Regions from separate parts of the Allobosea sp. CCNWLY174 genome, predicted to be linked through region 3. Evidence: predicted binding sites of a transcription regulator. Region 3 holds the regulator's gene; each other region holds the start of a gene.

Region 1 (9,973 bases), on a different contig from region 3:
CGAGGAAGGACGGCAGATCGGGGAACTCGTCGAGCGAGCGGACCAGTTCCTTCAGGTTCTCCAGCCGGCCGGCGGCGTCGGCCGAGCGGTCCTTCTGCCACATCTCGGTGTAGCCGCTCTCCTCCAGCACCAATTCGGCGAGCTCGCCCTGCTGCATGCTCTCGGCGCGCCCCGACCAGCGGGCGAAGGCCTCGACCAGCTCACGCAGGGCGGTGCGGGCCTTGGGCTTCAGTTCCTCGGTCTCGACCACCGCCCGGGCCGACTGCATCAGCGAGAAGCCGGTGGCGCGGGCATGGTTGTGCAGGAGCTGGATGGTGGCGTCGCCGAGGCCGCGCTTGGGCACGTTGACGATGCGCTCGAAAGCGAGGTCGTCGGTCGGGCTCACGACACAGCGCAGATAGGCCATCGCGTCGCGGATCTCGGCGCGCTCGTAGAAGCGCGGGCCGCCGATGACGCGATAGGGCACGCCGACATGGATCAGCCGCTCCTCCATCTCCCGCATCTGCGCTGAGATGCGGACGAGGATCGCGACCTCGGAAAGGTTCTCGCCCTTGGACTGCATCGCCTCGATCTCGTCGGAGATCAGGCGCGCTTCCTCCTGGCTGTCCCAGGCGCCGGTGATGGTGACCTTCTCGCCGGCCTCGTCCTCGGTGCGCAGGGTCTTGCCGAGGCGGCCCTCGTTGCGGGCGATCAGCTTGGCGGCGGTGGCGAGGATATGGCCGGTCGAGCGGTAGTTGCGCTCCAGCCGGACCACGGTCGCGCCTGGGAAGTCGTGCTCGAAGCGCAGGATGTTGTCGACCTCGGCGCCGCGCCAGCCATAGATCGACTGGTCGTCGTCGCCGACGCAGGCGATGTTGCGCCGGCCCTGGGCCAGCAGTCGCAGCCAGAGATACTGGGCGACGTTGGTATCCTGGTACTCGTCGACGAGGATGTAGCGGAAGCGCTCGTGATAGCTCGCCAGCAGTTCCGGATGCTCGCGGAACAGCGTCAGGCAATGCAGCAGGAGATCGCCGAAATCGACGGCGTTCAGCGTCTTGAGCCGGTCCTGATAGGCGGCGTAGAGCTTGCCGCCCTTGCCGTTGGCGAAGACGCCGGCTTCGCCCGGCGGCACGTCCTTGGGCGCGAGGCCTCGGTTCTTCCAGCTATCGATGAAGCCGGCCAGCATCCGGCCGGGCCAGCGCTTCTCGTCGATCCCCTCCGCCTGGATCACCTGCTTCATCAGGCGGATCTGGTCGTCGGTGTCGAGGATGGTGAAATCGGAGCGCAGGTCGACCAGCTCGGCATGACGGCGCAGCAGCTTGGCCGAGATCGAGTGGAAGGTGCCAAGCCAGGGCATGCCCTCGGCGACCGGGCCGACGAGGTTCGCGACGCGCTCCTTCATCTCGCGCGCCGCCTTGTTGGTGAAGGTCACCGAGAGGATCTGCGAGGGATAGGCGCGGCCGGTCGCGATCAGATGAGCGATGCGGGTCGTGAGGACGCGGGTCTTGCCGGTGCCGGCGCCGGCCAGAACCAGCACGGGGCCGTCGGTCGCCTCGACCGCCAGGCGCTGCTCCGGATTGAGCCCCTGCAGATAGCCAGCCGCCGGTTGCGCGGCCGCGCGCGATGCGAGGCCGCCGGGGCGGGGCAGGGGGGCGGAGGTGGTGTGGTCTGACAAGTTGACGCTGCTCGATCGTGATTCGTTCTACGGTCAATATAGGGTGTCGCGCGGGCGATTGCTGGATCAGGATGCAGCCGCGAACAGGATAAGCCGCAGGAGCGACCGATGCCGTCAGCAGGATCAGCGCCGGGGCAGGCCCATCAGGTCACCAACCAGGTGCCGCCGCTGGCCGATTACGACGCCTATGCCGCCGATCCGGTGCTGAGGGCGGCGATCGCGGCCTTCGACGCCGGCTGGGCCGATGAGCGGCTGCACGAGGCCGGCCGGACGGTCGGCGCCGCCGAGACGATCGAGATGGCGCGGCTCGCCAACCGGCACGGGCCGGAACTGCGCAGCCATGACCGCTTCGGCAACCGTATCGACCAGATCGAGTTCCATCCGGCCTGGCACGCGCTGATGGCCCGCGCCATCGGCCAGGAGACGCATGCGCTGGCCTGGAACCGGCCGGGGCCGGGCGCGCAGGTGGCGCGGGCCGCGCTGCAATATCTCTGGTATGGTTGCGAGAGCGGCATCTGCTGCCCGATCTCGATGACCTATTCGGCGATCCCGGTGCTGAAGCAGGATCGAGCACTCTGGGCGCAATGGGGCGGGCTGATCTCCTCGAAAACCTACGACAAGACTCAGGGGCCCGCTCAGGCCAAAGCAGGCGCGACCGTCGGCATGGCGATGACCGAGACGCAAGGCGGCTCGGATCTGCGCCAGACCCAGACCATCGCCTATGACAATCGCGACGGCACCTATTCGCTGCACGGCAGCAAATGGTTCTTCTCGGTGCCGCATTCCGACGTCTTCCTGACGCTGGCGCGCAACGAGGAGGGCATCTCCTGCTTCGTCGTACCGGGCTGGCGGCCCGATGGGACACGCAACGGCATCGCGATCCAGCGCCTCAAGGACAAATGCGGCAACCGCTCGAACGCCTCCTGCGAGGTCGAGTTTCGCGGCGCCATCGGCCATATGCTCGGCGACCCCGGCCGGGGGCTGCGCACCGGCCTGTCGATGAACCACAATACGCGGCTCGACATCGCCGCGGCCTCCGCCGGGCTGATGCGGCAGGCGGTGATGCTCGCCGGCCATCACGCCCAGCATCGCACCGCCTTCCAGCGCCTGCTGATCGACCAGCCGATCATGCAGAACGTTCTCGCCGATCTCGCCATCGAGGCGGAGGCGGCGGCCTGGCTCGCCTTCCGGCTCTTCGCCGCGGTCGATCGGCAGGAGCGGTCGGAAAGCGAGAAGCTCTTGGCGCGTATCGGCGCGCCGCTGGCGAAGTACTGGGTGGCGAAGCGCACGCCGGCTGTCGTCGTCGAGGCGCTGGAATGCCATGGCGGCAACGGCTTCATCGAGGAGAACCCGATGGCGCGGCATTATCGCGAGGCGCCGCTGAACTCGGTCTGGGAAGGCTCGGGCAACGTCATCTGCCTCGACGTGCTGCGCTCGCTGGAACGTGAGCCGGGCTCGCTGCAGGCGCTGCGAGCGGAACTGCACACGGTCTCCGGCCAGGACCGGCGCTATGACGCGGCGCTGCAGATGCTGGACAATGACCTCCACGATCTCATCCGGCATGAAGGCCAGGCCCGTCTGCTGACCGAGCGTCTGGCGCTGATGCTGCAGGGTGCGCTGCTGATCCGCCATGCGCCGCATGCCGTGGCGGACGCCTTCGTCGCGACGCGGCTTGGCGGGCACTGGTCCGGGCATTTCGGCGACCTGCCGCTGGCGGTCGATGCGGTGACGCTGGCCAGAAGGGCGGTGCCGGAGGTCTGACGGAGGCGGACAGATCGATCTTTCCTCGATTGCGCCCGCGTGCGAAGGAACCAGCCGCCGCCGCCGCGCATTCTGTCGTGTCGGAGCATTCCCGTCCCGACATTTGCGGAACGATCGACGTGCACAGCGACGCCGGCCTCATCGCCCCCATTCTGACGCAGATGTTCGAGCAGGCGCCGACCTTCATGGCGCTGCTGCGCGGGCCGGAACACCGTTTCGATCTCGCCAATCCGAGCTATCTCAGATTGATCGGCGATCGCGAGGTCGTCGGCCGCACCGTGGCGGAGGCGCTGCCGGACGCCGTTGCGCAGGGTGTCGTGGGCATCCTCGACGACGTCTATCGCACCGGCGTGCCCTATACCGCGAATGGCGCGCGCTTCGTGATCCAGGCCGAGCCCGGCGGGCCGACGCAGGAGCGCTTCCTCGATTTCGTCTACCAGCCGCTCCGCGACAGCGATGGCAAGGTCAACGCGATCTTCATCGAGGGGGCCGATGTCACCGAGCGAACCCTGGCGGAACGGGCGCAGCGCGAGAGCGAGGCGCTGTACAAGGGCTTGTTCGACGCCATCGACGAAGGCTTCTGCATCATCGAGTTCTTTGACGGGCCGCACGGTTCCGACAGCGACTACGTCCATATCCAGGCCAATGACGCTTATGAGCGCCATGCCGGCATCTCCAATGTCGTCGGCCAGAAACTGCGCGAAATGGTGCCGGACGAGGCGGACGCCTGGGTCGCGCGCTATGGCGCCGTGCTGCGCACCGGCGAGCCGATCCGCTTCCAGCAGGAGCTGGTCGCGACGGGCCGCTATCTCGAGCTGGCTGCGGTCCGCATCGAGCCGCCGAGCCGCAAGCAGGTCGCCGTCATCTTCCAGGACATCACCGCCCGCCGCCGCGCCGAGACCGCTCTCGCGGAGCTCAACGCGACGCTGGAGCAGGAAGTCGAGAAGCGCTCGGCGGAGTTGATGAAAACCGAGGAGGCCTTGCGCCAGAGCCAGAAGATGGAGGCGGTCGGCCAGCTCACCGGGGGCATCGCCCACGACTTCAACAACATTCTGGCCGGCATCGGCGGCAGCCTGGAAATGGCGCAGGCGCGGATCGCACAGGGCCGGATCGCCGACACCGAGCGCTTCCTCACCGGCGCGAAGAGCGCCGTGCGCCGCGCCGCCAGCCTGACCGAGCGCCTGCTCGCCTTCTCGCGGCGCCAGACGCTCGACCCGAAGCCGGTCGATGTGAATGGGCTGGTCAATGGCATGCTCGACCTGATCGCACGCAGCGTCGGCCCGACGATCGCGATCGAGGCCGTGGGCGCCGCAGGCCTGTGGACGGTCTTCGCCGATGCCGGCCAGCTCGAAAATGCGCTGCTCAATCTGAGCATCAATTCGCGCGACGCCATGCCGGATGGTGGCAAGCTGACGATCGAGACCTCCAACCGCTGGATGGACGAGCGGGCAGCAAAGGCGCGCGACCTGAAGCCGGGGCAATATGTCTCGCTCTGCGTCTCCGATACCGGCACAGGCATGACGCCGGACGTGGTTGAACGGGCCTTCGACCCGTTCTTCACGACCAAGCCGATCGGCCAGGGCACCGGGCTCGGCCTGTCGATGGTCTACGGCTTCGCCGGCCAATCCGGCGGCGCGGCGCGGATCTATTCGGAGCCCGGCAAAGGCACGATGATCTGCATCTATCTTCCGCGCCATATGGGCGAGGTCGTCGAAGCCGGCGAAGCCGCGTCGGATTTCGCTGATCCTGCGCCGGTCGCCGGCGGCGAGACCGTGCTCGTCGTCGATGACGAGCCGTTGGTGAGGATGCTCTGCGTCGAGCAGTTGGAAGAGCTGGGATATGCCGTGATCGAAGCGGGCGACGGTCCCTCGGCGCTGAAGATCCTCGAGACCAAGCAGCCGATCGACCTGCTCGTCACCGATGTCGGGCTGCCTCGCGGCATGAACGGGCGCCAGCTCGCCGACGCGGCGCGCATGCACCGCCCGGATCTCGAGGTGCTGTTCGTCACCGGCTATGCCGAGAACGCCGTGCTCAACCACGGCCATCTCGAACCGGGCATGCACATCATGACCAAGCCGTTCGAGATGGAGGTCTTCGCACGCCGCGTCCGCGACCTGATCGACGGGCGCGGGCCGACGAAAGCCTGAGCCGCCGTCGGCAGTCCGTCAGACCTCCGGCGCAAAATCCATCGCCACGCCGTTGATGCAGTAGCGCAGGCCGGTCGGGGGCGGGCCGTCGGGGAAGACATGGCCGAGATGGCCGCCGCAATTGGCGCAATGCACCTCGACCCGGTGCATGCCGTAGCTGTAGTCCTCGCTCTCCTCGACCGCGCCTTCGAGTGGCTGGTCGAAGCTCGGCCAGCCGGTGCCGCTCTCGAACTTCTTGTGCGATTTGAACAAGGGCTGGCCGCAGCCGACGCAGGAAAACGTGCCGGCGCGCTTCTCGAAGTTCAGCGCGCAGGAGCCGGCCCGCTCTGTGCCGTGGCCGCGCAGCACCCGGTACTGCTCCGGCGTCAGCTTCTCGCGCCATTCGGCGTCGCTGAGCTGGAAGGGGAATTCACGCTCTGCGGGCTTTCCCGTTTTGGCGAACATGTCCATCAGGCCCATGCGAGGCTCCTTTCCGTGCGCTCTTGTTCGATTGTCGCGCAAGATATGGGGATTTGTCTTCCTGATGTCACGGGGGCGCAACGCGAGCTCTTTCACGTTCGCGTTCAATGGCGACGGCGCTCTCCTCCCGCGTCGCTCTGCGTCACCCAACCGTCACGCGACTCCTCTAGAGCCCGCTCCCGCCAGCTTGCACCGCAAGCAGGCGGGGAAAAGCGGTCTCCAGATCAATTTGGAGGCGGATTCACAGATCAGGTCGATCCGACCTGATCAAATCCGGCTCCAGCGGCTCGCCATCGCCATGGGCGGAAACGAGGGGCTTCGTGACGCAGACGATCCGCGCGGTGAAGCGCACGACGAACCTCGGGCTGACCACCGCCGTCCATCGCAGCAAGCCGCTCTCGCGCGCCGGCCTGCTGGAGCGGATGTTCACGCTCGCCTTCTCCGGGCTGGTCTACCCGCAGATCTGGGAGGATCCGGTCGTCGACATGGAGGCACTGGCGCTGCAGCCCGGCGACCATCTCGTCGCGATCGCCTCGGGCTCCTGCAACATCCTGTCCTATCTCACCGCCGATCCGGCGAAGATCAGCGCGATCGACCTCAACGGCGCCCATATCGCGCTCGGGCATCTGAAGCTCGCGGCCCTGCGCGAAATCGACGATCATGCGGTCTTCCGCCGCTTCTTCGGGCAGGCGCAGTCCAAGGCCAATGTCGAGACCTATGACCGGCTGATCGCGCCGCGGCTCGACGCCGTCAGCCGCGCCTATTGGGAGGGGCGCAACCTCGCCGGCCAGCGCCGGATCGAGCTCTTCGCCCGCAATTTCTACCGCTACGGCCTGCTCGGCCGCTTCATCGGCACCGGGCACTTCCTCGCCCGCCGGCTCGGCTGCGATCCGCGCGTCATGCTGCAGGCCAAGACGATGGAGCAGCAACGGGCGCTGTTCGACCGGCATCTGGCGCCGGTCTTCGAGACAAAGCTCGTGCGCTGGCTGGTGCGCCAGCCGGCCTCGCTCTATGGGCTCGGCATCCCGCCGGCGCAATACAAGGCACTGGCCGCCGATGGCGATGCCGGCATCCGCGCCGTCCTGCGCCACCGGCTGGAGCGGCTGGCCTGCGGCTTCGACCTGAAGACCAACTACTTCGCCTGGCAGGCCTTCGGCCGCGGTTACGGAACCGAGCCGGATGCGGCGGTGCCGCCCTATCTGGAGCAGGGCAATTTCGAGACGGTGAAGGCGCGCGCCGGGCGCGTCTCCTACCATCAGAGCGCGATCACCGCCTTCCTCGAGAAGCAGCCAGCCGAAAGCTGCAACGGCTTCGTGCTGCTCGATGCCCAGGACTGGATGAACGATGCCGATCTGACGGCGCTGTGGACGCAGATCACCCGCAGCGCCGCGCCCGGCGCCCGCGTGATCTTCCGCACCGCCGCCGACGAGCGGCTGCTGCCCGGCCGCGTGCCGGAGGCGATCCTGGCGCAATGGCAGTATCAGGAGGAGCGCAGCCGCGCGCTCGGAGCGCGCGACCGCTCCTCGATCTACGGCGCCTTCCATCTCTATGTCCGCGGAGCGGCTGCGTGAGCGCGGCCGAGGCCAACGCGGATGCCGCCGGTCTGATGGACCGGATGTATCGTTTTCAGCGGCACATCTACGATGCGACCCGCAAGTTCTATCTGCTCGGCCGCGACGGGTTGATCACCGGCTTGAAGCCGCCGCCCGGCGGGGCGGTGCTGGAGATCGGCTGCGGCACCGGCAGGAACCTGATCAAGATCGCGCAGCGCTATCCGCTGACGCGCTGCTACGGGCTCGACGTCTCGGAGGAGATGCTGCGCACCGCTCGCGAGCAGGTGGCGAAGGCGGGGCTGTCCGAGCGCATCGTCCTGGCGCAGGCCGATGCAACCCGTTTCAACCCGCAGGCGCTGTTCGGCCGCGCCGGTTTCGAGCGGGTGGTGATCTCCTATGCGCTCTCGATGATCCCGCCCTGGCGCGAGGCGCTGGCGCAGGCGATGCAAGTGGTGGCGCCGGGCGGCGCGCTGCACATCGTCGATTTCGGCGACCAGGCGCATCTGCCCGGGCCGTTCAGGGCATTGCTGAACCGCTGGCTGGCGCTGTTCCATGTCACGCCGCGGAAAGATCTCGATGCGGTCGTGACCGATCTTTGCGCTGAGGCCGGCACCACCGGCAGCACCACGCGGCTGTTCGGCGGCTATAGCGTGCAGGCGGTCGCGATCAGGCCGGCCTAAGCGGCCGGGGCTGGACGCCGTCGCCGCGACGCTGCTACGCCGATCGGATGAGTGCAGCCGCCGATCCAGATGACAGCAGCAATGGCAGTTCCGGGCTGCGTGACCGGCTCCGGCAGCTCTACCACGGCCGGACGCCGGCGGCGCTACGCTTCCAGCTTGCAACGCTGATCGTCGATATCCTGATCATCGGCTTCTTCGTCGCGACGCCGATGCTGCGCGACCGGCCGGAATTCCTCTGGCTCGACTATGCCGTCGCCATCATCGTCGCCGCCGAGATCGCGGCGCGCTTCCTCGCCTCGTCAAACATGCTGCGGCTGCTGCGCCAGCCGACCATGCTGCTCGACCTCTTCATCCTGGCGACGCTGCTGGCGCCGCAATGGCTGGAGAATTTCGGCTTCCTGCGCATCTTGAGGCTGTGGTCGCTGTCGCAGCGCGGCCTGATCTGGGCGCAATTGCGCGAAACGCGCTACCGCGACTGGGAGGATGTCGCCAAGGCGCTGGTCAATCTCGCGACCTTCCTCTTCGTCGTCAGCGGCTTCGTCTACACCTTCTTCTTCATGAGCCGGCCCGGGCTGGAGGGCTATGTCGATGCGCTCTACTTCACCGTCACGACGGTGACGACGACCGGCTTCGGCGACATCACCCTGCCGGGCATCGCCGGCAAGCTGACCTCGATCGTGGTGATGATCATCGGCATCTCGCTGTTCGTCCGGCTGGCGCAGGCGGTGTTCCGGCCGCACAAGGTGACCTTCCCCTGTCCGCAATGCGCCCTGCAGCGTCATGAACCAGACGCAGTGCACTGCAAGGCCTGCGGCCACCTGCTGAAGATACCGGACGACGACGAGTAGCTCCGGTTCCGGAGCTAGTGCCGCGTCTCCGTCTCGCGTTCCGCTTCCTGCGCCGGTTCGCCGAGGGTGATCGTGCTCTTCTGCGGCATGCCGATCATCCGGCCGACCGTGGCCGGGCGCGGCATTTGCGCATGCGCCGCCTTCATGATCGCGAGATTGGCGAGGATGTCGGGTGGGAAGGGCGTCACCCTGCGATCGTTCATGTCGACATGCAGAGAGAGGTTCTCGGAGGTCGCCGCGAGCCAGCCCTCGCTGGCATGGCGCATTTCGAGATAATAATGCAGCCGCTTGTCGTCGAAGGCGATGAGCTGCGCGGTGACGCGCACGAGATCGCCTTCCGTCAGCTCGCGCTTGTACAGCACATGGCATTCGGCAGCGAAGAACGAGGCATGCCGGCTCTCGACATAGTCCTGGTTGAGGCCGACCAGCGAGAAGACCTCGTCCACTGCGCGGTCGAACAGAACATGGTAATAGGCCATGTTGAGATGGCCGTTATAGTCGATCCAGTGCGGCTCGACCCGCATCGGGGACGAGACGAAGGGAGCAAAAAACAAAGCGGGCGTGCGAATTTCGTCCGGCATTGGCTCCTCCTTTCGGTCCGTCTCTCGTCGATGCGTAGGCGGCTCTGCACCGCCGGCTCTTGCCGGCTCGGTCGCGGCGCGTGAAAACAACACGAGCCGCTCCTCTCAAGGCCGAACCATTCCAGACTAGGCGAAGTTCTCCAGCCATGACAATGCCTTCTACAGCTTCCGTGCCCCCCCATGCTCCTGCTGCAGAGCTGCCGCCATCGCCGCAGGCCATTGCGGCGCTGACGCAGGCGCTGGCGGCGCTGTTCGGCAACCGGCTCGTTACCAGTCTCGCGGTCCGGCAG
Region 2 (9,973 bases), on a different contig from region 3:
GGGCATTGCGACCAGCACCGTCCTGCGCCGCAGGCTCGCCGCCGGCCGGGCGCGGGCCGTTCCAGCCACCTTCGCGCCAGCGGTTGCGATTCGGCGGACGCTGCCCGCTCGGCTTGCCCTCGCCGCTTCCCGTGACGGGAGCGGCCTCGGCAGCACCGGCGCGGCGGTCGGGCCGGCGTCCACGCTGCCCCTGCTCGGGACGACGGCCGCCCTGATGGCGATGAGGCCGCCAGATCTCGATCAACTCGGGCTCGGCAGGCGCAGTCACCTCGACCGCAGCGGCAAGCTCGCCTGCCGCCTCGGCGGCAACGACAGGCTCGGCCATCTCGGTTTGGGGCTGGGACGCGGCTTCCGCCACCGGCTCGTCGCTCGGTAGAGCCAGGATCGACATCGCATCGGCCGGCACCGGCTCGGCCGGGCTGGCGACGTCGTCTTCTGTCGGAGCGGCAGCGACCTCGGCATCGGTCAGGATCGGAGCATCCGGGGTTTCACCCGCGGCAGCGACGCTGTCCGTGCTTTCGACCGCACCTTCGACGTCGACGGAATGCGCTTCATCAAGCGCGTCAGTCGCCTCGGCCACGGCCTCCACCGGGACTGCCGGCGTGGTCGCGGCCGGCGCGGGCGCAACAGCGAGCGGCACCGTGATGGCCGGGCCCGGGCGCTTCTGCGAGACATAACCGAGCGAGCGCAGGATCGAAGCGAAATCCTCGCCGGCGCAGCCGACGAGCGAGGTCATCGCGCCGGTGGCGACGAAGCCGTCCTGATCGGCAGCGCCAACCGGCGGCTGGCCGAGCGTCACGCCAGGTCGATAGGCGATCGCCGGACGGATGAGGTCGGCGAGGCGTTCGAGGATATCGACGCGCACCGCCCGCTCGCCGCAGACGCGGTAGCCGGCGGCGCGATAGAGTCCCTTCGGGATCTCCTTGTTGGCCGGAAACGAGGTCCGGCCGGAGGAGGCGAGATGCGAGATGTCGTCGAGCCCGGCGGTCTCCGGATTGCCGTGTTTCAGCGCCCAGAGCTGGGCGGCGAGCGCCCGCGGTGCCGGCTTCAGCAGCGCCGGGACATAGAGGTGGAAGGCGCCGAAGCGGATGCCGAGCTGGCGCAGGCCCGCCCGCCCTTCCTGATCGAGCGTCTTCATCTCCTCGGCGACTTTGCTGCGCTCGAGCACGCCGAGCGCTTCGGCCGCCTGATAGGCGATGCCGCGGGCGATGCCGCTGACGCTCTCGGCGTTCTCCAGGATCTGGAGTGGGCCGAGCAGCTTGGTGACGTGATGCTTCAGCCAGGCGGCCAGCCTCGTCTCGATCTGCTCGCGGGCCTGGGCCGGCAGGTGATCGTCGATCATCAGGCGCAGGCGCGGCTCAAGCACCTTCTCGCCAGCGGCCAGGCGCGCCACGGGCTCGCCGATCCAGCGCACCAACCCATCATGCGAGAGCACGAAGGCATCGTCGCCGGCCAGTACGACGCGCGAGGCGCGTGCCTCGAGCTCGCCAGCCAGCGCCTTCAGCGCCGCAGCGTTCAAAGCTTTCGCTTCCGGACCACCCGCCTTCGGGTCCGCCGTGAAACGGAAGCCTTGCAGCAATCCGACATGCTGACCCTCGACCAGGACATCGCCGGTCGCGGTGACTTCGGCCTCCAACATTGCATTCTCCCGCAGGCGACGCATCAACACGCTCGTGCGCCGATCGACGAATCGGCTGGCAAGCCGTTCGTGCAAAGCGTCCGACAGCCTGTCCTCTACAAGACGCGCCACCCCCTGCCAATGCTCAGGATCAGGCAACCAGTCCGGACGGTTCGCGACATAGGTCCAGGTCCGCACCTGGGCGATGCGGGCCGAGAGGGTGTCGATCTCGCCATCGACCCGGTCGAGCGCAGCCAATTGGCCGGCATACCAGTCCGGATCGAGCCGGCCATGGCGCATCAGGCGCAGATAGAGCGTCGTCGCCAATTCGGCATGCTGCATCGGTGCGATCTTGCGATAGTCGGGCAGGCCGCAGACCTCCCAGAGCCGCGACACCGCCGGCTTGCCCTGCGCCAGCCGCGAGACGTCATGATCGCGCGCCAGGATCTCCAGCGTCGTCATGTCCTCGGCGATCAGGGCCCGGGTCAGCCCAGGCTCCTGCGGCTGGATATTGAGACTGTCGAGCAGCCCCGGGATCGAGCGCAGGTCGAGATCGGAGTTGCGCCACTGCACCTGCCGCACCGAGTCGAAGCGATGATCCTCGATCGCCTGGACCAGGTCCTGATCGAAGGGCGGCGCGCGCCCGGTGGTGCCGAAGGTGCCGTCGCGCAGATGCCGCCCGGCCCGGCCGGCGATCTGGCCGAACTCGGCCGGGTTGAGCTTGCGATAGTGATGGCCGTCGAACTTGCTGTCGCCGGCGAAGGCGATGTGGTCGACATCGAGATTGAGCCCCATGCCGATCGCGTCGGTGGCGACGAGATAGTCGACATCGCCCGACTGGTAGATCTCGACCTGGGCATTGCGCGTGCGTGGGCTGAGCGCCCCCAGCACCACCGCCGCTCCGCCCTTCTGCCGGCGGATCAGCTCGGCGATGGCGTAGACCTCCTCGGCCGAGAAGGCGACGATCGCCGAGCGCCGCGGCAGGCGGGTGATCTTGCGGTCGCCGGCAAAGGACAGGTTGGACAGGCGCGGCCGCGAGACGACGTTGACGCCGGGGATGAGCTGCTCGACCAGCGGCTTCATCGTGCCGGCGCCGATCAGCATCGTCTCCTCGCGGCCGCGATGATTGAGCAGCCGGTCGGCGAAGACATGGCCGCGGTCGAGATCGGCGGCGAGCTGGATCTCGTCGATGGCGACGAAATCGACGACGAGGTCGCGCGGCATCGCCTCGACCGTGCAGACCCAGAAGCTCGGCCGCTCCGGCTTGATCTTCTCCTCGCCGGTGACGAGCGCGACGGCGTGTGGCCCAACCTTGTCGACGACACGCTGATAGACCTCGCGCGCCAGGAGGCGCAGCGGCAGGCCGATCATGCCCGTGGGATGCGCGACCATCCGCTCGATGGCCAGATGGGTCTTACCGGTATTGGTCGGTCCGAGCACCGCCGTGACGCCGCGAGCGCGGAGCGAAGGCGGAAGGGAACGGGTTTGGATCAAGACGCTGGAGCTTTCCTGCAGCCCGGGCGGGGCAAGCCCTACCGGGTCGAGCCGCCTGAAGGCAACCCGATCCGTGAACAGAACGAGTCCGGAACGAAGCGAGGCCGAATCGCTGACTCCCACAGAATCAGGTTTCGTTCACGGCGAGATATTGCGGCAAGCGATTCAAAAACCACAAGATTTTGAATCGTCCTCATTCTTCATCCTTCGCCGACTTGCGCGCGCGAGGGCCGCTTTCGCTCATGTAGGTGTTGTGCGCCAGAACGCGAGAGGACTCCGAGGAATACGGTAGACGATAAGCCGCCAGTTAATCCGCGAACACATCGGCCACGACCTGCGCCGCCTCATCCGGCGCCTCGACATGGACGAAATGGCCGGCGCCCTCGCAAAAGCTCACCTCCACATCGTCGAAATAATGCGACAGGAAGCTCGCCCACTCCGATTTCAGGATCGGGTCGTGCCGGCCCCAATGGACCCGCGTGCGCTGATGGATCGGCACGGAGGGAGCCGGGTGCCCGTCGATCGCGGCGATCCGCGCCGCGTTCTGGCTCCGATACCAGTCGAAGCCGCCGCGCAGATTGCCGGGCTTCATGAAGTTCTCGACGTAAGTGTCGAAGACCGGCGCGAAGGCATCCTTGCGATGGCACCAATGCGTCAGGAAATGCCCGAGATAGAGCGCGCAGGCCTCGCGGCTGGAGCCGATCAACTGCTCCGCCAGCGGCAATTGCTGGAAGGACTGGTACCAGATCTCGTTGACATGGCCGTCGCGGACCCAGGCCGAGCCTACACTCGGCGTCGGGCAGTTGAAGAACAGGAGCTTCTCGACCCGTTGCGGATGACGCCGCGCCAGCCCCTGCGCCACATAGGCGCCGACATCGTGGCCGACGACGCCGACCGGCCCGGTGCCGAGCGCGTCCAATAGCGCCGCGATGTCGTCGGCATGGGCGTTGGCGCCGACATCGCTGCGCGGCGTCGCTGACTTGCCGCTGTCGCCGAAACCGCGAAGATCGGGCGCGATCAGACGGAACTCACCGTGCAGCCGGTTCATCACCGGCAGCCAGCTCATCCAGAATTCCGGCCAGCCATGCAGCAGAAGGACTGCTGGCCCGTCGCCGACCTCGGCGACGTGGAGAACGGTGTCCCGCACGACAACCTGGCGGTGCCTGAGGCCGGGCGGCAAGGCGAAATCGCTGGACATGACGGCTCCGGAACCGAATCGCCGGGAAGGCTAGCGCCTCGAACGAGCGTTCCGCAATCCACGCAGGGGCAGAGCCTGCATGCGCGGGAAGGCATGGTAGCCGAAGTGCCGGCGGGGATGGGCGGCGATCTCATCCCCCGCGCTTCCGGCGGCCTCAGAATGGCGCGCTCAAAACAGGGGAGCACGCCATGCCGGATCAGCCGCAGCCTTCAGCCCATGGCAGTGCACATTGGCGTGAGATCGTCCTTCTGCGCCGCAGACTCGTCTCTTTAAAGGCACAGACGCGGCTGCTTCGCCACGAGCTCGCCTGCAAATACAATCCTGATCAGCCGCGCGTGCCGGCCGGCAATACCGGCGGCGGGCAATGGACCAGCGGCGGCGGTGGCGGTGGTGCGACGCCGACTGGGACCGACTTTCCCGGCGACCTCGGCAGTGCCTTCTCGGCCGCGCTGAGCTTCGGCGATGTCGTCCCTGATACCACAGTCGAGGAGAGCTGGGCCTTCTATCAGGACGCCACGCGCCCCGACGGCTCGCTGGCCGAACGCGCCGTCGTCAACCGCGACGGCTCGACCATCCACTCCGAGTTCGCCGAGCCCGACCGCAAGAGCGACTGGGACGAGCGCCACACCGTCACGGTGCCCGAGGGCGGCAAGACCACCTTCGAGACCTCGGATCGCACCCAGACGATCCGCGACGGCGGGCCGGATGGCGAAGTCGTCTCGCGCGCGACCTGGACGGAGCGCGGGCCGGAGCGGGAGGCGACCGTGCAGCAGGCGTTCGCTCCATTGCTGCCCGCTGCCCCCGCGGCGGCGGAGGTCACGATCACATCGGCTCTGACGCTCTTCACCTGGCTGTCGGCGCGAAACAAGACCGATGGGCTGGAAGCGACCATTGCCTTTAACGCGCGAGATTATCGCCCCAGCGAAGCGCCTGGCTTCGACCTTGGCTATGTCGGCCAGATCAGCCGCTCCGAAGCGGAAGCAGCCTGTCGCTATCTGCCCGAACTGCAGTCCCGCCTCGACGCCGCCATTGCGACGGTCGGGCCCGCGAGCAAATATCCATCACCGGCCGTTTACGGGACGTATGTGCATACGAACATGGGCAACCAAATCACGACGCAGAACTATCCCGACCTGAAGGCCGAGCGGTCGTTCTTGAAGGAGTTAAGCGAACCGACCTCGGAGACCCTGCGCCGGTACGGTTATCCCGATACAGTGCGTTATGACGTCTACGAATTGAGGGCTGACGGAACACTTGCATTTACGATTTCAAGGCCGGGAGACGAGGCCTGTCCGTTCGCCGCTCGGATATTTTGGCGAACGCAGGGCGATTTGGCTTTGCTAGCGCGCGTCGCATCGTCGTCCTCGAAGTCAGGCCGAGCAAGTGACATCGAAGAAGCAAATTGCCGAGCTCCTCGACACATTGGTAGCTCGGCACCATGACTTGGTACGATATGGACCGTTTGTCGTCCTCAGGCCACTACGCCATATCATCCGTTCCGTCTCGATCGATCGTACGAGGGTATCCGACCTGCCGGATCTATTCTTCTCGATCGGCTATACCTGCGACCCCTGCGCAACCGTGCAAGGCTTTTGGCTCGAGGGTTTCTCGACCGGCCAGGACCAGCCACGATACTGGTCGCAACCGAATTTCAAGGATGCATTCCTCCAAGTCGTGGAGGAACGCATCTTACCGATGCTGAGATCCATCGAAAGCTTCGATGCGCTTCTGAGCTTCGACCAGAATCGAGAGTTTGGCTATCGTGAGACAGTCAATTCGCCGCTGCACAAGGTCCAGCTGGCTTCAGCGATGGGGCGTTTTGATGATGCGCTCGAGACCGCGCGTTGGATGGCGCTGCACCCCCGAAAATCTCGCTACTGGTCGGAGGGTAGCTATGCGCTCATTGTTGACCATCTCGCTCCCTTACTGGAAGCGCGAGACGAAGCCGGTATTGCGGCCATGTTGCACGACTGGGAGATGAAGACGATCCAGAAGATCGGAGTCTTGCCGATCTTCGAGCAGGTGCCATTCCCGTTCGAACTCGGCCGTAGCCGTTGATGGGGAACCTCAATTCCGCGTCGCGGTCGCCGTCACGCCCGGATCGACCTTGAAGCTCGAGGCCTCGATCACCGCGGTGCCGATCATCGTCTTCACCGAGATGCGCACCGGCAGCATCATGTTCGTGCCGGCGACGGGGGCGAGCCAGGTCGAGATCTCCTTGTTCTCGGCCATGAACTTGGTCGAGGGCCGCAGGGAGCGATGGCCGGCGATCGGTACATAGCGCGCCTGGCAGACCGAGACCGGGCCGCTATAGCCGTCGATCTTGATCTCGCGCGTGCCGGAATAACTCAGCTTTATGTCGTAGCGCGCCGCGCCGTCGAAGATCGCCAGCGTGCGGTTGCAGGCCGCCGCGCCGCCATTGCGGCCGGAAGCCTCGACCGGCATCAGGAAGGCGCTGAGCGGATCCATGATGTTGCGCTGGTGCTCGTCCTTGAGCGGGACGCGATCGGGCTTGGGATCGATCGGCGGCTCGATCGCCAGCGCCTGCACGGCATTGCCGCCGAGCGCCATGCGCACCGTGCGGCTTTCGCTGGAATTGGCCGAGGACACCGCGAAGGCCGTCGGCGAGAGCCGGCTGCCGTTGAGGTTGCCGGTCGCAGTGCCGGAACCGCGACCGCCGGTGAAACTGCCGACGAGGCCGGTCAGCTTGGCGGTGGCGTCGAGCTTGTAGCTGCCGCCGTCGATACCGCCGGCGAGATTGGCCTTGCCGAGCGACAGGCCGAGCAGGCTGACGTCATAGGTCGCATCCAGCGACGCGGCCTGTACGGCCGGCGCAGGCAGGGCAAGCATCAGCACCGTGATGAGGGCGCTGCTGGCAGGCGACAAGGCGAGCTTCATCTTGAGGCTCCGAAGCGCGACGGACATCGTCGCATGCACTGGGATTCGGTCCGAATCGTGACTGGCTGCCGTCAGCTTGGCGGGATAATGGTTACCGAGATGTTTCCGGGGCGCTTTCGCGCGACCTGCCTTGACGGGCTGTCACCGGCCCGTTATAGACCGCCCACTTCAATTTGACTTCCGGTGCTCGCCTGCCGGCACGTCGCGTGTCGGCATTTTGCGTTGAGTACTCGGAGATTTTGGGAACACGATCATGGCCCGCCGTTGCGAACTGACCGGGAAAGCCACCCTGACCGGCCACCTCGTCAGCCACTCGAACCGCAAGACCAAGACGGTCTTCCGGCCGAACCTGGTCAACGTCACGCTGCAGTCGGATGCGCTCGGCCGTTCGGTCCGCCTGCGCGTCTCGGCGAATGCGCTGCGCACCGTCGACCATCGCGGCGGCCTCGATGCCTTCCTGGTCAAGGCTCCGGCAGGTGATCTGTCGACCGGCGCGCTGACGCTGAAGCGCGACATCGAGAAGAAGCTCGCCGCCAACTGAGCGCCGGTTTCCCTCGGACTGAACGAAGCGGCCGCAAGGCCGCTTTTTTCGTTTGGGCTCATCTCGTCATTCTCGGGCGAAGCGAAGCGCAAGAAAGCGCCGATGAGCGCCTCATCCTGCCTGAGATGCTCGGGCACGCCCGAGCATGACGAGCGGCTAAGGTACCAGCTCGAACTCCAGCAGCACCGTCCGCTGCAGGAAGGTCGAGAAATTATCGTCCGAGATCAGGGTGATGATGGTCCGCCCGCTCTCCTGGTGGACCGCCATCCCCTCCATGTTGTCGATTTCCTGGCCGAGATCGGCCTCGATCAGGATCGGCCCGTCGAGTTTTGCTCCGGGACGAATCGCACCCCCGGCGATGCGGCGGATGCGCATGCCGACACCGCGCAGCGGCTTGTACCAGCGCTCAAGCAGCAGCATGTCGCCGCCCGGCAGGAAGGCGAGGTCGGTGATGTCGTAGCCGTCGCGGCGGACCACCTGCAGCGTGCCCGGCTGGCGCCCGCCGAGAATGAAGCCCGTGGTCGGCTCGTCCTCGCGGCCCGAGCGCTCGGAGATCGCGATCAGCGCCCCGGCAAGCGGGTGGCCGGCCGGCAGCACGCCGAGCGCCTCGAAGCCGCGATTGCTCGGCAGGCGCTTGGCAGCCGGAAGCACCGGCACGAGCTGCGCCCGCGCCTCGACGCCATGGCGCGCGAAGTCGAAGCGCAGGATGTCATGGGTACGCTCGACGCCGATGAAGGCCGTACCGCCCTGGATAGCCAGCGATTCGGTATCGAAATAGCGCGAGCGATGCAGCGGCTTGCCGGACGCCCCGAGGATCGGCGCGAGTTCCGCCTCCTCCAGCCCCGCGAGCTTGCCCAGCTTGCGAGCGACCCTTGCCGTCAGCCAGAAGCCATTATCCGTGATCGCGACGATCCGTTCCCCGTCGGGCGAGCGCCACAGCCCGGAGAAACCTCCAAAGCGGGGATGGCTGCCGGAGAGCTGGAGCCCGCCACGAAAGGTCAGCTGGCCGAAACGGGTCTTCGTCGCATTGCCCGGCTCGAAGCTCGCGATCGGCCGGGCAGAGATACTGATCGCGATGCGCCCGGGTTCCAGGCTCTGAGCCCGTGCGGGCAGGCTGAAAGCCGCCGCGCCGAGGCCGGCGAGGACGCTGCGACGGCTGGGGCTCATTGCAGGCGGCGCGAGCCCCGCGAATTTGTCCCGGCGGCATCCTCCTCGAACAGCTCGGCCAGCTTCTCGGTCATCACGCCGCCGAGTTCCTCGGCATCGACGATGGTGACGGCGCGGCGGTAGTAGCGGGTGACGTCGTGGCCGATGCCGATCGCGATCAGCTCGACCGGCGAGCGCGTCTCGATCTCGGCGATGACATGACGCAGATGCCGCTCCAGATAGCTGCCGGCATTGACCGAGAGGGTAGAATCGTCGACCGGCGCGCCGTCCGAGATCACCATCAGGATCTTGCGCTGCTCGGGGCGGCCGAGCAGGCGCTTATGCGCCCAGTCGAGCGCCTCGCCGTCGATGTTCTCCTTGAGCAACCCCTCGCGCATCATCAGCCCGAGATTCTTCCGCGCCCGCCGCCATGGCGCATCGGCCGCCTTGTAGATGATGTGCCGGAGATCGTTGAGGCGACCGGGATTGGCCGGCTTGCCCGATTGCAGCCAGCTCTCGCGCGACAGCCCGCCCTTCCAGGCGCGGGTGGTGAAGCCGAGCAACTCGACCTTGACGCCGCAGCGCTCCAGCGTCCGCGCCAGGATGTCGGCGCAGGTCGCCGCGACCGTGATCGGCCGGCCGCGCATCGAGCCGGAATTGTCGATCAGCAGCGTCACCACCGTGTCGCGGAAGTTCGTGTCCGATTCCTGCCGGAAGGAGAGCGGCTGGAACGGGTCGATGATGATGCGCGGCAGGCGCGAGGGATCGAGCGCGCCCTCCTCCAGGTCGAACTGCCAGGAGCGGTTCTGCTGCGCCATCAGGCGGCGCTGCAGCCGGTTCGCCAGCCGGGCGACGACGCCCTGAAGATGCGCCAGCTGCTTGTCGAGATAGGCGCGCAGGCGGGTCAGTTCCTCGGCGTCGCAGAGCTCCTCGGCCGTGACGATCTCGTCGAACTTCTGGGTATAGGCCTTGTAGTCGGTCTGCGGCCGGTCATTGGCGCGGCTGTCGCGCGGACGGGGCGCCTCGCCGGCCTCCTCGGCCTCGGAATTCTCGTCTTCCTCGTCCCAGTCGCCGGCCG
Region 3 (9,973 bases):
TGCCGAGTTCGCCGAGCATCCGCTGATCCACGAGATCCTCGACTTCATCCGCGCCGGCGGCGATCGGGGCATTTCCGTGCCGCGCGACGTGAACGCGCCCGAGCGGTGAGCACAAAGGCGGCCGATGCGGCAGGACGGCCGCAGGGGCGGCGTATCGCCCTCCTGGCCGGTCGTGGTGACTATCCGGTACGGGTTGCGGGCGCGGCCGTGGCGCAGGGCGCCAGCGTCTATGTCGCCGTGCTCACCGGTGCGGGCGATCCGGCCGACTATGCCGCCTACGATGCCAGGGAGTACCGCCTGGGTCAGCTCGGGCGCTTCCTCGACGAGATCAAGCGCCGCCAGATCGACGAGATCGTCATGGTCGGCGCCTTGCCGCGGCCGAGCTTCGGCTCGCTCGCGCCGGAACTGTCAACGCTGAAATATCTGCCGCATTTTGCCCGCGCCTTTCAGGGCGGCGACGACCATCTGCTGCGCGGCGTCGTCTCGTTCTTCGAAGGCCAGGGGCTGCGTGTCGTCGGGCCGGCCGATCTCGCGCCCGATCTCGTCGCGCCGGTTGGAGCGCTCGGGCGCCACAAGCCATCTGCCGTCGCGCGCGAGGCGATTGCGACCGGCTTCAACCTGCTGGCGGTGCTCTCGCCCTTCGACATCGGGCAGGCGGCGATCATCGCCGACCATCGCGTCGTCGCGGTCGAGGCGGCGGAAGGAACCGATGCGATGATCGAGCGCGTCGCTGGTCTGGTTCAGGCGGGGCGCCTCAAGCCTGGCAAGGGCGACGGGGTGCTGATCAAGGCGCCCAAGCTCGGGCAAGACCTCAGAGTCGACATGCCGGCGATCGGCCCGGAGACGGTGGCGCGCGTCGCCGCCGCCGGCCTGGCCGGCATTGCGGTCAAGGCCAGCAGCGTGCTGATCGGCGATCGCGAGCGCCTGGCGACGCTGGCGGATGCCTCGGGCCTGTTCATCGAGGGCGTGGCGTGACCCGCCCGTTCAGGCTGTTCGTCGTGGCCGGCGAAGCCTCTGGCGATGCGCTGGGCGCGCGTTTCGTGGCACGGCTGCGCGACGTCCTGGGCGAGCGATCGCTCAAGCTTTCGGGCGTCGGCGGCGAGGCCCTGATCGCGGAGGGGCTGCATAGCGCCTTTCCGCAGGAAGATATCGCCGTAATGGGCTTTGGCCCGGTGGTGGCGCGCCTGCCGCTGCTGTTGCGCCGGATGGCGGACGCCGCGCGCGCCGCAGCCGCCTTCGAGCCCGATCTGCTGCTCACCATCGATGCGCCCGATTTCAGCCTGCGCGTCGCGAGAAAGGTCAGGCGGGTCGCTCCCGCCGTGCCGATCGCGCACTGGGTCTGCCCGAGCGTCTGGGCCTGGCGGCAGGGCCGGGCCAAGCGGATGAGGCCGCATGTCGACCGGATCCTGGCGCTCTTGCCGTTCGAACCCGCCGCGCTCGAGCGGCTTGGCGGGCCGGAAACCGTCTATGTCGGCCATCCCTTGATCGAGCGGTTGCAAGAGTATCGCCCGGGGACGGACGAAGCCATACGCCGCGACGATCTGGACGCTCCGACAATCCTGATCCTGCCAGGCAGCCGGCGTTCGGAGATCCGGCATCTGCTGCCGCCCTTCGGCGAGGCGGTCGCACTCGTAGCAGAGCGGCTGCCGCAGGCTCGCTTCGTACTGCCCGCCGTGCCGCGTCTGGTCGAAGCGATCACGCAGCTCACCGCCGATTGGCGGGTCAAGCCGGAGATCGTGACGGGCGAGACGGCCAAGCTCGCAGCCTTTCGCAAAGCGAGAGCGGCCTTGGCGGCCTCCGGGACCGTGACGCTCGAACTGGCATTGGCGCAGGTGCCGACGGTCGCGGCCTATCGCGGCGCGGCCTGGGAGGCCGCGCTGGCGCGGCGCCTGATCAAGCTGCCGAGCGTGATCCTGCCGAATCTGATTATCGGCGAGAGCGTGGTACCGGAATTCATCCAGGACGAGGCTTCGCCGCAGGCCCTGGCAGGGGCGCTTCTCGCCGCGATCGCTGAAGGCCCGGCACGCCAGCGCCAGCTCGATGGCTTCGCGAACGTCGAGCAGAATATGCGCAGCGCCGGCCCGAGCCCGGCGGCGAACGCCGTCAGCGCGGCGCTCGCCCTTGTTCGTCAGCCGACAGGCGGCTGACAGCCGACTACTCGACCACGGCGCCAGACGCCTTGGCGATCGGCGCCCATTTCGCCAGCTCGGCCTTCACGTGCTCGCCCAGCGCCTCCGGCGTCGAGCCGACGATCACCGCGCTGACGTCTTCCAGGCGCTGCTTCACATTGGCGTCCTTGAGCGAGTCGTTGGCGGCTGTGTTGATCTTGTCGACGACCGGGCGCGGCATGTTGGCCGGGCCGAACAGCGCGTTCCAGGTATAGGTCTCGTAGCCGGCGAGGCCGCCCTCGGCGATGGTCGGCAGGTCGGGGAAGGACGAGACGCGCTCCTTGGTGGTGACGCCGATGGCGCGCAACTGGCCGCTGCGGATGAACTGGGCCGAGGAGGGCAGGTTGTCGAACATGATCGGCACGGCGCCGGAGACGACGTCGTTCAGTGCCGGGCCGGCACCGCGATAGGGCACATGGTTCATGCTGACGCCGCCGAGCGACTTGAACAGCTCGCCGGAGAGATGCAGCGGCGTGCCGACGCCGGACGAGGCATACGAGTATTTGCCCGGATTGTCCTTCAGTAGCTTCAGCACCTCCGGCACGGTCTTGGCCGGGAAGCTCGGATGCACGACCATGACGTTGGGCACCACGGCGAGCAGCGAGATCGGTGTGAAATCCTTGACCGCGTCGAAGGTGACGGTCTTCAGGATCGCCGGGTTCAACGCATGGGTCGAGATCGTGCCGAGAAGCAGGGTGTAGCCGTCGGGCGTGGCACGGGCGACCGCGGTCGAGCCGATATTGCCGCCGGCGCCGGCGCGGTTGTCGATCACGATCGACTGGCCGAGCAGTTCGCCCATCTTCTGGCCGACAAGGCGCGCGACGATGTCGGTCGAGCCGCCGGCGGCGAAGGGGACGATCAGCGAGATCGGCCGCGTCGGGAATGGGGCCTGGGCGAAGGCGGTGCCGGCAAGAGGCAGGGCCGATGCACCGGCCAGGAAGCCGCGGCGGCTGAGACCTTCGGTTTTCGACATGGGCGAGGACACTCCATTGTGGGTCGGCGACTGTAGCGCTCTGCGTGCAACCGTCATCTGCATTGGATGCATCAATCTCGGGAAACAATAAAGGCCGCGACGGGGTTCCGTCGCGGCCCTTATTATTCCAGCGTTGCGCGTGTCGCTGATCAGCGACGGCCGATCGGCGTGTAATCGCGCTTGGGCGAGCCGGTGTAGAGCTGACGCGGGCGGCCGATGCGCTGGGACGGATCCTCGATCATCTCCTTCCACTGCGCGATCCAGCCGACGGTGCGCGCGAGCGCGAACAGCACGGTGAACATGGATGTCGGGAAGCCCATCGCCTTGAGGGTGATGCCCGAATAGAAGTCGATGTTGGGATAGAGCTTCTTCTCGACGAAGTACTCGTCGTGCAGGGCGATACGCTCGAGCTCCATGGCGACATCGAGCAGCGGATCGTCCTTGACGCCGAGCTCGGCCAGGACCTCATGCGTGGTCTTCTGCATGATCTTGGCGCGCGGGTCGTAGTTCTTGTAGACCCGGTGACCGAAGCCCATCAGGCGGAACGGATCGTTCTTGTCCTTGGCCTTGGCGATGTATTTCGGGATGTTGTCGACGCTGCCGATCTCCTCGAGCATCTTCAACGCCGCCTCGTTGGCGCCGCCATGCGCAGGGCCCCACAGGCAAGCGACGCCGGCGGCGATGCAGGCGAAGGGGTTCGCGCCGGAAGAGCCGGCGAGCCGGACCGTCGAGGTCGACGCGTTCTGCTCATGGTCTGCGTGCAAGGTGAAGATGCGGTCCATCGCGCGCGAGAGAACCGGATTGACCTTGTAGTCCTCGGCCGGCACGGCGAAGCACATGCGCAGGAAGTTCGAGGTGTAGTCCAGCGAGTTGAGCGGGTACACGAAGGGCTGGCCGATCGTGTACTTGTAGGCCATTGCCGCCAGCGTCGGCATCTTCGCGATCATCCGCATCGAAGCGATCATGCGCTGCTGCGGATCGGAAATGTCGGTCGAGTCGTGATAGAACGCCGACATGGCGCCGACCGAGGCGACCATCACGGCCATCGGGTGCGCATCGCGGCGGAAGCCCTGGAAGAAGCGGGCCATCTGCTCGTGCACCATAGTATGGCGCGTGACGCGATAGTCGAAGTCAGCCTTCTGCGCCGCCGTCGGCAGCTCGCCGTAAAGCAGGAGATAGCAGGTCTCGAGGAAGTCGCCGTGCTCGGCGAGCTGTTCGATCGGGTAGCCGCGATGGAGCAGGACGCCCTCGTCGCCATCGATATAGGTGATCTGCGACTCGCAGCTGGCGGTCGAGGTGAAGCCGGGGTCGTAGGTGAACATCCCGGTCTGGCCGTAGAGCTTGCTGATGTCGATGACCGACGGTCCGATCGAACCCGCTTTGACCGGCATGTCGACGGTCTTGCCTTCGACAGCCAACTGGCTGGTATTTCCGCTCATGGGTCCGATCCTTTCAGGCTCGTTCTTCAGTCATGTGCCCGGTCGAACGGGGGCACCGGCTGCGTGTCGCGTTCCGGCGTCATCCGAACGGCCCACGATGACGGCCCCATGACGGGAATGTCGGGACGTCCGGGCGGGCAGGGTTCATCAAACTGATTTTGAAGCATTTTTTATGCCGGACCGGCAGCGGGAGCTGCCAGTCCGCAGCGCGTTGCTAGACCAATTCCGCGAGGGGTTCAACCGAGCGGTCATTAGCCTTTCCGACGCGTCAGGCCGCGTCGGCGAGGCGCGCCAGCACCTCGTCGCGGCCGAGCACCGCCATCACGTCGAACAGGCCGGGCGAGGTGGTCTTGCCGGTCAGCGCCGCGCGCAGGGGCTGCGCCACCTGGCCGAGCTTGACGCCGCTCTCCTCGGCGAAATCGCGGATCGCGCTCTCCAATGGCGGCGGCGCCCAATCCGCCACCGCCGCGAGCTTTTGCGCCAGTTTCGGCATACGCTGGCGCGCAGCCTCGTCGAGCAGGGCGGCCGCCTTGGGCTCGAGCGCCAGCGGGCGCTGGGCGTAGAGATAGGAGGCGCTGTCGATCAGCTCGATCAGCGTCTTGGCGCGCTCCTTCAGGCCGGGCATCGCCGCCATCAGCTTGGCCTCCAGCTCGGGAGACGGCTCGGTGCCGATGCCGCGCGGCGGCCCGATTTCCGACCAGATCGCCTTCAGCGCCGTCATCAATTCGTGATCGGCGGACTCGCGCATATAGAGGCCGTTGAGGTTCTCGAGCTTGGCGTAGTCGAAGCGGGCCGGCGAGCGGCCGATCGAGGAGAGGTTGAACAGCGAGATCATCTCTTCGGGAGAGAAGATCTCCTGGTCGCCATGGCTCCAGCCGAGGCGCAGCAGGTAGTTGCGCAGTGCGATCGGCAGATAACCCATCGAGCGATAGGCCTCGATGCCAAGCGCGCCATGCCGCTTCGACAGCTTGGCGCCGTCGGCCCCGTGGATCAGCGGGATATGCGACATGCTCGGCACGGTCCAGCCGAGCGCCTGGTAGATCTGCGTCTGGCGGGCGGCATTGGTCAGGTGGTCCGAGCCGCGAATGATGTGGGTGACGCCCATGTCGTGATCATCGACGACGACGGCGAGCATGTAGGTCGGGTTGCCGTCCGAGCGCAGCAAGACGAGATCGTCGAGATTCTCGTTCTGCCAGGTGACGCGGCCCTGGACCTCGTCCTCGACTACGGTCTCACCGGTCTGCTCCGCCTTGAGGCGGATCACCGGCTTGACGCCTTCGGGCGCGGTCGACGGGTCGCGGTCGCGCCAGCGTCCGTCATAACGCCACTGCTTGCCCTCGGCGCGTGCCGCTTCGCGCTCCGCATCGAGCTCCTGCGGCGTCGCATAGCAGTAATAGGCCTTGCCGGCGGCGAGCATCTGTTCGGCGACCTCGCGATGGCGGGCGGCGCGCTGGAACTGATAGACGGTCTGCCCGTCCCAATCGAGGCCGAGCCAGGCGAGGCCGTCGAGGATCGCGGCGATTGCGCCCTCGGTCGAACGTTCGCGGTCGGTGTCCTCGATGCGCAGCAGCATCTTGCCGCCATGGCGGCGGGCATAGAGCCAGTTGAACAGCGCGGTGCGGGCGCCGCCAATGTGCAGGAATCCGGTAGGCGACGGCGCGAAGCGCGTGACGACCGTGTCACTCATGAAGGAAGGCTCCGGCGGAACGGGTAAGCGTGAGGCGAGGGCGATCGTGATACGGGCCTCGGCCGGGGCTGACATCCGGCGCCGCCGCTGTAACATGGCTTGCCGGCTGCCGTTAAGAGCCTCCTGCGGGGAGGGGGCGCGATCATCGCGCGGCCGCGACGGGGGATGGATGCTCTCCTACGGGCCAGAACAGCGCCGTAGCAGGGTGGGCGTGCTGGCTCTGCCTGCGCGCTTGCGGCGCGGCGCCCATTTTTCCCAGCCATTATCTGCTTTCCTGCCCGATTGGGGCGGCCGCCTCCGCCAGGCGTTCGAAGCCGAGATCGAGCGCCGCCGCCTGTTCAACTGGCTTCCGGTCTGCATGGGGGCCGGCGTGCTGCTCTATTTCCTGGCCGATCGCGAGCCAGGGCTGGCCGCGCCCCTGGCCGGGCTGGTGCTGTGTGCGCTCGCCGCGCTGCTGATGCGGCAACGGCGGGCCATCATGGCGATCTGCATCGCGACCGCGGCGGCCTTTGCCGGCTTTACGGCCGCGACCTGGCGGACGGCGAACATCGCGGCGCCGGCGCTCGCCCGCAATCATGTCGGCAAGCTCACCGGCTTCGTCGAGGCGCTGGAGCAGCGCGAGAAGGGCGTGCGCATCGTCATCCAGGTCACGGACCTGCCGGGCGTCGATCCCGGGCAGCGGCCTCGGCGGGTGCGCGTCACCACGCCGGTGACCACGCTGAAGCCCGGCGACCATATCAGCGCGACCGCCCGCCTGTTGCCGCCGCCAGGCCCGGCGCGCCCAGGCGGTTACGACTTCGCCCGCGATGCGTTCTTCCAGGGCGTCGGCGCCGTCGGCAACATCGCCGGCAAGATCGCGCTCGCGCCGCCTCCCGTGCCGATGCCGCGCCGGCTCGCCCTGGCGGTCGCGATCGACCAGGCCCGTAACGCGCTGACCGAGCGCATCGCGACCAGTGGCGGCGGGCAGGCGGGAGCGATGGCGGCGGCCCTCGTCACCGGCAAGCGCGGGCTGATCAGCGAGCAGACCAACAACGACCTGCGCGCCGCCGGCATCTACCACATCGTCTCGATCTCCGGCCTGCACATGGTGCTGGCTGCCGGCACGATCTTCTGGCTGGTGCGGGCCTTGCTCACGCTGTCGCAGACGGTGGCGCTGCACTGGCCGGTGAAGAAGCTCGCGGCGCTCGTCGCCATGCTCGGTGCCACCGCCTATTGCATCTTCTCCGGTGCCGATGTCGCAACCGAGCGCTCGCTGATCATGACGCTGGTCATGCTCGGGGCGATCCTGGTCGACCGGCCGGCGCTTTCCATGCGCAACCTCGCTCTGTCCGCGATCATCGTGCTGCTGCGGGAGCCGGAGGCGCTGCTCGGGCCGAGCTTCCAGATGTCGTTCGGAGCGGTCGCGGCGCTGATCGCCTTCGCCGAGCGCTGGCAGGAGCGGGCGCCCGATGCCGCCGCCGCCGCATGGCCCTGGCCGCTGCGCCCGCTCTGGCTCTCGGCCGTGGGAATCCTGACCACCACCATGGTCGCGACCGCGGCGACGGCGCCCTATGGCGTCTACCATTTCCAGACCTTCAACCCGTTCGGCCTGCTCGGCAACGCGCTGGCGCTGCCCTTCGTCTCGCTGATCGTGATGCCCGCCGCGGTCTTCGGCGTGCTTGCCTATCCGTTCGGACTCGACTGGCCGGCCTGGGCGCTGATGGGCTGGGCCTCCGGATATGTACTCCAGCTCGCCCATTGGGTCGCCGGCATCGACCGCTCCACCGTGGTGCTGCCCGCTTTCGGCTCGACCGCGCTGATCCTGTTCTCGCTGTCGTTGCTCTGGCTGACCTTGTGGACGACGGCGCTGCGCTTCCTTGCCGCGCTGCCCTTGGTCGGCGGGCTGGCGCTGGCCTCGGCCCCGTCGCGGCCCGACATCCTGATCGAGCGAGACGGCTCGGGTGTGCTGGTGCGGGGGCCGGAGGGCAAGATGGTGCTGGCCGGCAAGCCGAGCCGCTTCGTGCTCACGCAATGGCTGCATGCCGACGGCGATTCGCGTGCGCCCGACGATGCGGCGCTGCGCAATGGCGCCGCTTGCGATCCGCGTGGCTGCGTCATCCGCCTCCCGGATGGCCGCTCGGTAGCCTATACGCGCGACCGGATCGCCTTGGTCGAGGACTGCCTGCGCGCCGATCTCGTGGTGACGTCGCTCTACTGGACAGCACCTTGCGCAGCCCGCCTGATCGACCGCAGCGCGCTCATGCGCGACGGCGCGACGGCGTATCATGCGGCCCGCGGCGGCTGGCGCGCCTATACGGCCGACGAGGTCACGCGCCTGCGCCCCTGGACCCGGGCGCGACCGGAACCGAAGCCGGCGTCAGAACCAGCGCCTGCTCCGGCAACTGCAGCCGCAACTGCGGAGCCGGCACAGGATGCCGAGGCGATTCAGTAGCGCCGCATCAGGTTGACGAGCCGGCCCTGGATCTTGACCCGGTCGGGCCCGAGCACGCGCGTCTCATAGGCCGGGTTGGCGGCTTCGAGCGCGATCGAGGAGCCGCGCTTGCGCAACCGCTTCAGCGTCGCTTCCTCGTCGTCGATCAGGGCGACGATGATGTCGCCGGTATTGGCGGTGTCCTGCTTGCGGATGACGACGGTGTCGCCGTCGAGGATGCCGGCCTCGATCATCGAATCGCCGCGGACTTCCAGGGCATAATGCTCGCCGCCGCCGAGCATGTCGGCCGGCATCGTGACGCTGTGGCTGCGGTCCTGGATCGCCGAGATCGGCGTGCCGGCGGCGATGCGGCCCATGACCGGGATCGAGACGGTTGAGCGCCCGCTGTCTTCCGCAGCCGATGGTCGCGGCTTCGTCAGATTGGCTGCCGGCGTCGGGGAAGGCGGGGTCTGACCGAGGCCGCCCTGGACAACGGAGGGGCTGAAGCGGCCGCGCTGTGCCTGCGGCCCGCCGATGCCGTCCGGCATCTTGATGACTTCGAGCGCACGTGCCCGGTTCGGAAGCCGGCGAATGAAGCCGCGCTCCTCCAGCGCCATGATCAGCCGGTGGATGCCGGATTTGGAACGCAGATCGAGCGCATCCTTCATCTCGTCGAAGGAGGGCGGCACGCCGGATTCCCGCAGGCGCTCCTGGATGAAGCGAAGCAGTTCAAACTGTTTGCGTGTCAGCATGGTCGCGCCGCTCGCCTCTCGGGCTAGAATCGAAACAAAGCACGAACACCATACGCGTTCGCCTTGTGTTCCGCAAGGGGAGCGCTGTGATGAGAACTGATCCTATTTGAGACATGCCGTCCCGGGCGACTGCATGGAGACCGGGATCCCGAAAGAGGTTCCGGAATGGATCCCGGATCGGCGCCGCTGCGCGGCTTGTCCGGGATGACAACCTGAGAGCGGGAGAGTTGACTAAAGCAACTCCGCAATTCTCCGAACCGCGGAATTGCTTTAGGTCTTCGCTTTATCGCATTTTCTTCACGCGAACCGGTGTCCACTTCGCTCGAAAATGCTCTAGCGCAGCCGGATGACGCGGCAGGGATCGCCGGCCTTGGCAGGCTCGGCGAAAGCCGGGCGGATCACCAGCGCCTCGGCCCGCGACAGGTTCGCCAGCATCGAGGAATCCTGCTTGGCGAAGGGCCTGACCCGTCGCTCGCCCTCAATGATCTCGGTGGTGGCACGCAGATAGTCCTGGCGCTCGTCATTGGCCGGCAGGTCGACGGCC

The links. The regulator LexA, encoded in region 3, represses DNA repair genes until DNA is damaged. The targets are predictions, from matches to a motif close to TGTTCNNNNTGTGTTCNG.
Region 1: V7S63_RS10425 (UvrD-helicase domain-containing protein) is a predicted target of LexA. The motif match lies at 1,667-1,684, and genes of this name have one in related genera.
Region 2: V7S63_RS11500 (helicase-related protein) is a predicted target of LexA. The motif match lies at 3,191-3,208, and genes of this name have one in related genera.

What each region holds. Positions count from the first base shown of each region.
Region 1 is NZ_JBBBBQ010000002.1:739,952-749,924, forward strand. Features, by position in the region: gene V7S63_RS10425 (UvrD-helicase domain-containing protein) at 1-1,654, opposite strand, end outside; gene V7S63_RS10430 (acyl-CoA dehydrogenase family protein) at 1,763-3,415, shown strand; gene V7S63_RS10435 (PAS domain-containing protein) at 3,535-5,562, shown strand; gene msrB (peptide-methionine (R)-S-oxide reductase MsrB) at 5,581-6,012, opposite strand; gene V7S63_RS10445 (BtaA family protein) at 6,342-7,592, shown strand; gene V7S63_RS10450 (class I SAM-dependent methyltransferase) at 7,589-8,254, shown strand; gene V7S63_RS10455 (ion channel) at 8,302-9,102, shown strand; gene V7S63_RS10460 (thioesterase family protein) at 9,117-9,683, opposite strand; gene V7S63_RS10465 (FAD-binding oxidoreductase) at 9,830-9,973, shown strand, end outside.
Region 2 is NZ_JBBBBQ010000003.1:104,316-114,288, reverse strand. Features, by position in the region: gene V7S63_RS11500 (helicase-related protein) at 1-3,109, opposite strand, end outside; gene V7S63_RS11495 (alpha/beta fold hydrolase) at 3,420-4,310, opposite strand; gene V7S63_RS11490 (hypothetical protein) at 4,499-5,752, shown strand; gene V7S63_RS11485 (hypothetical protein) at 5,694-6,368, shown strand; gene V7S63_RS11480 (DUF3108 domain-containing protein) at 6,378-7,208, opposite strand; gene rpmB (50S ribosomal protein L28) at 7,462-7,749, shown strand; gene V7S63_RS11470 (esterase-like activity of phytase family protein) at 7,906-8,916, opposite strand; gene cobT (cobaltochelatase subunit CobT) at 8,913-9,973, opposite strand, start outside.
Region 3 is NZ_JBBBBQ010000001.1:242,880-252,852, forward strand. Features, by position in the region: gene lpxA (acyl-ACP--UDP-N-acetylglucosamine O-acyltransferase) at 1-109, shown strand, start outside; gene V7S63_RS01185 (LpxI family protein) at 106-975, shown strand; gene lpxB (lipid-A-disaccharide synthase) at 972-2,147, shown strand; gene V7S63_RS01195 (Bug family tripartite tricarboxylate transporter substrate binding protein) at 2,155-3,141, opposite strand; gene gltA (citrate synthase) at 3,291-4,580, opposite strand; gene gltX (glutamate--tRNA ligase) at 4,849-6,363, opposite strand; gene V7S63_RS01210 (ComEC/Rec2 family competence protein) at 6,479-8,698, shown strand; gene lexA (transcriptional repressor LexA) at 8,692-9,429, opposite strand; gene V7S63_RS01220 (molybdopterin molybdotransferase MoeA) at 9,763-9,973, opposite strand, start outside.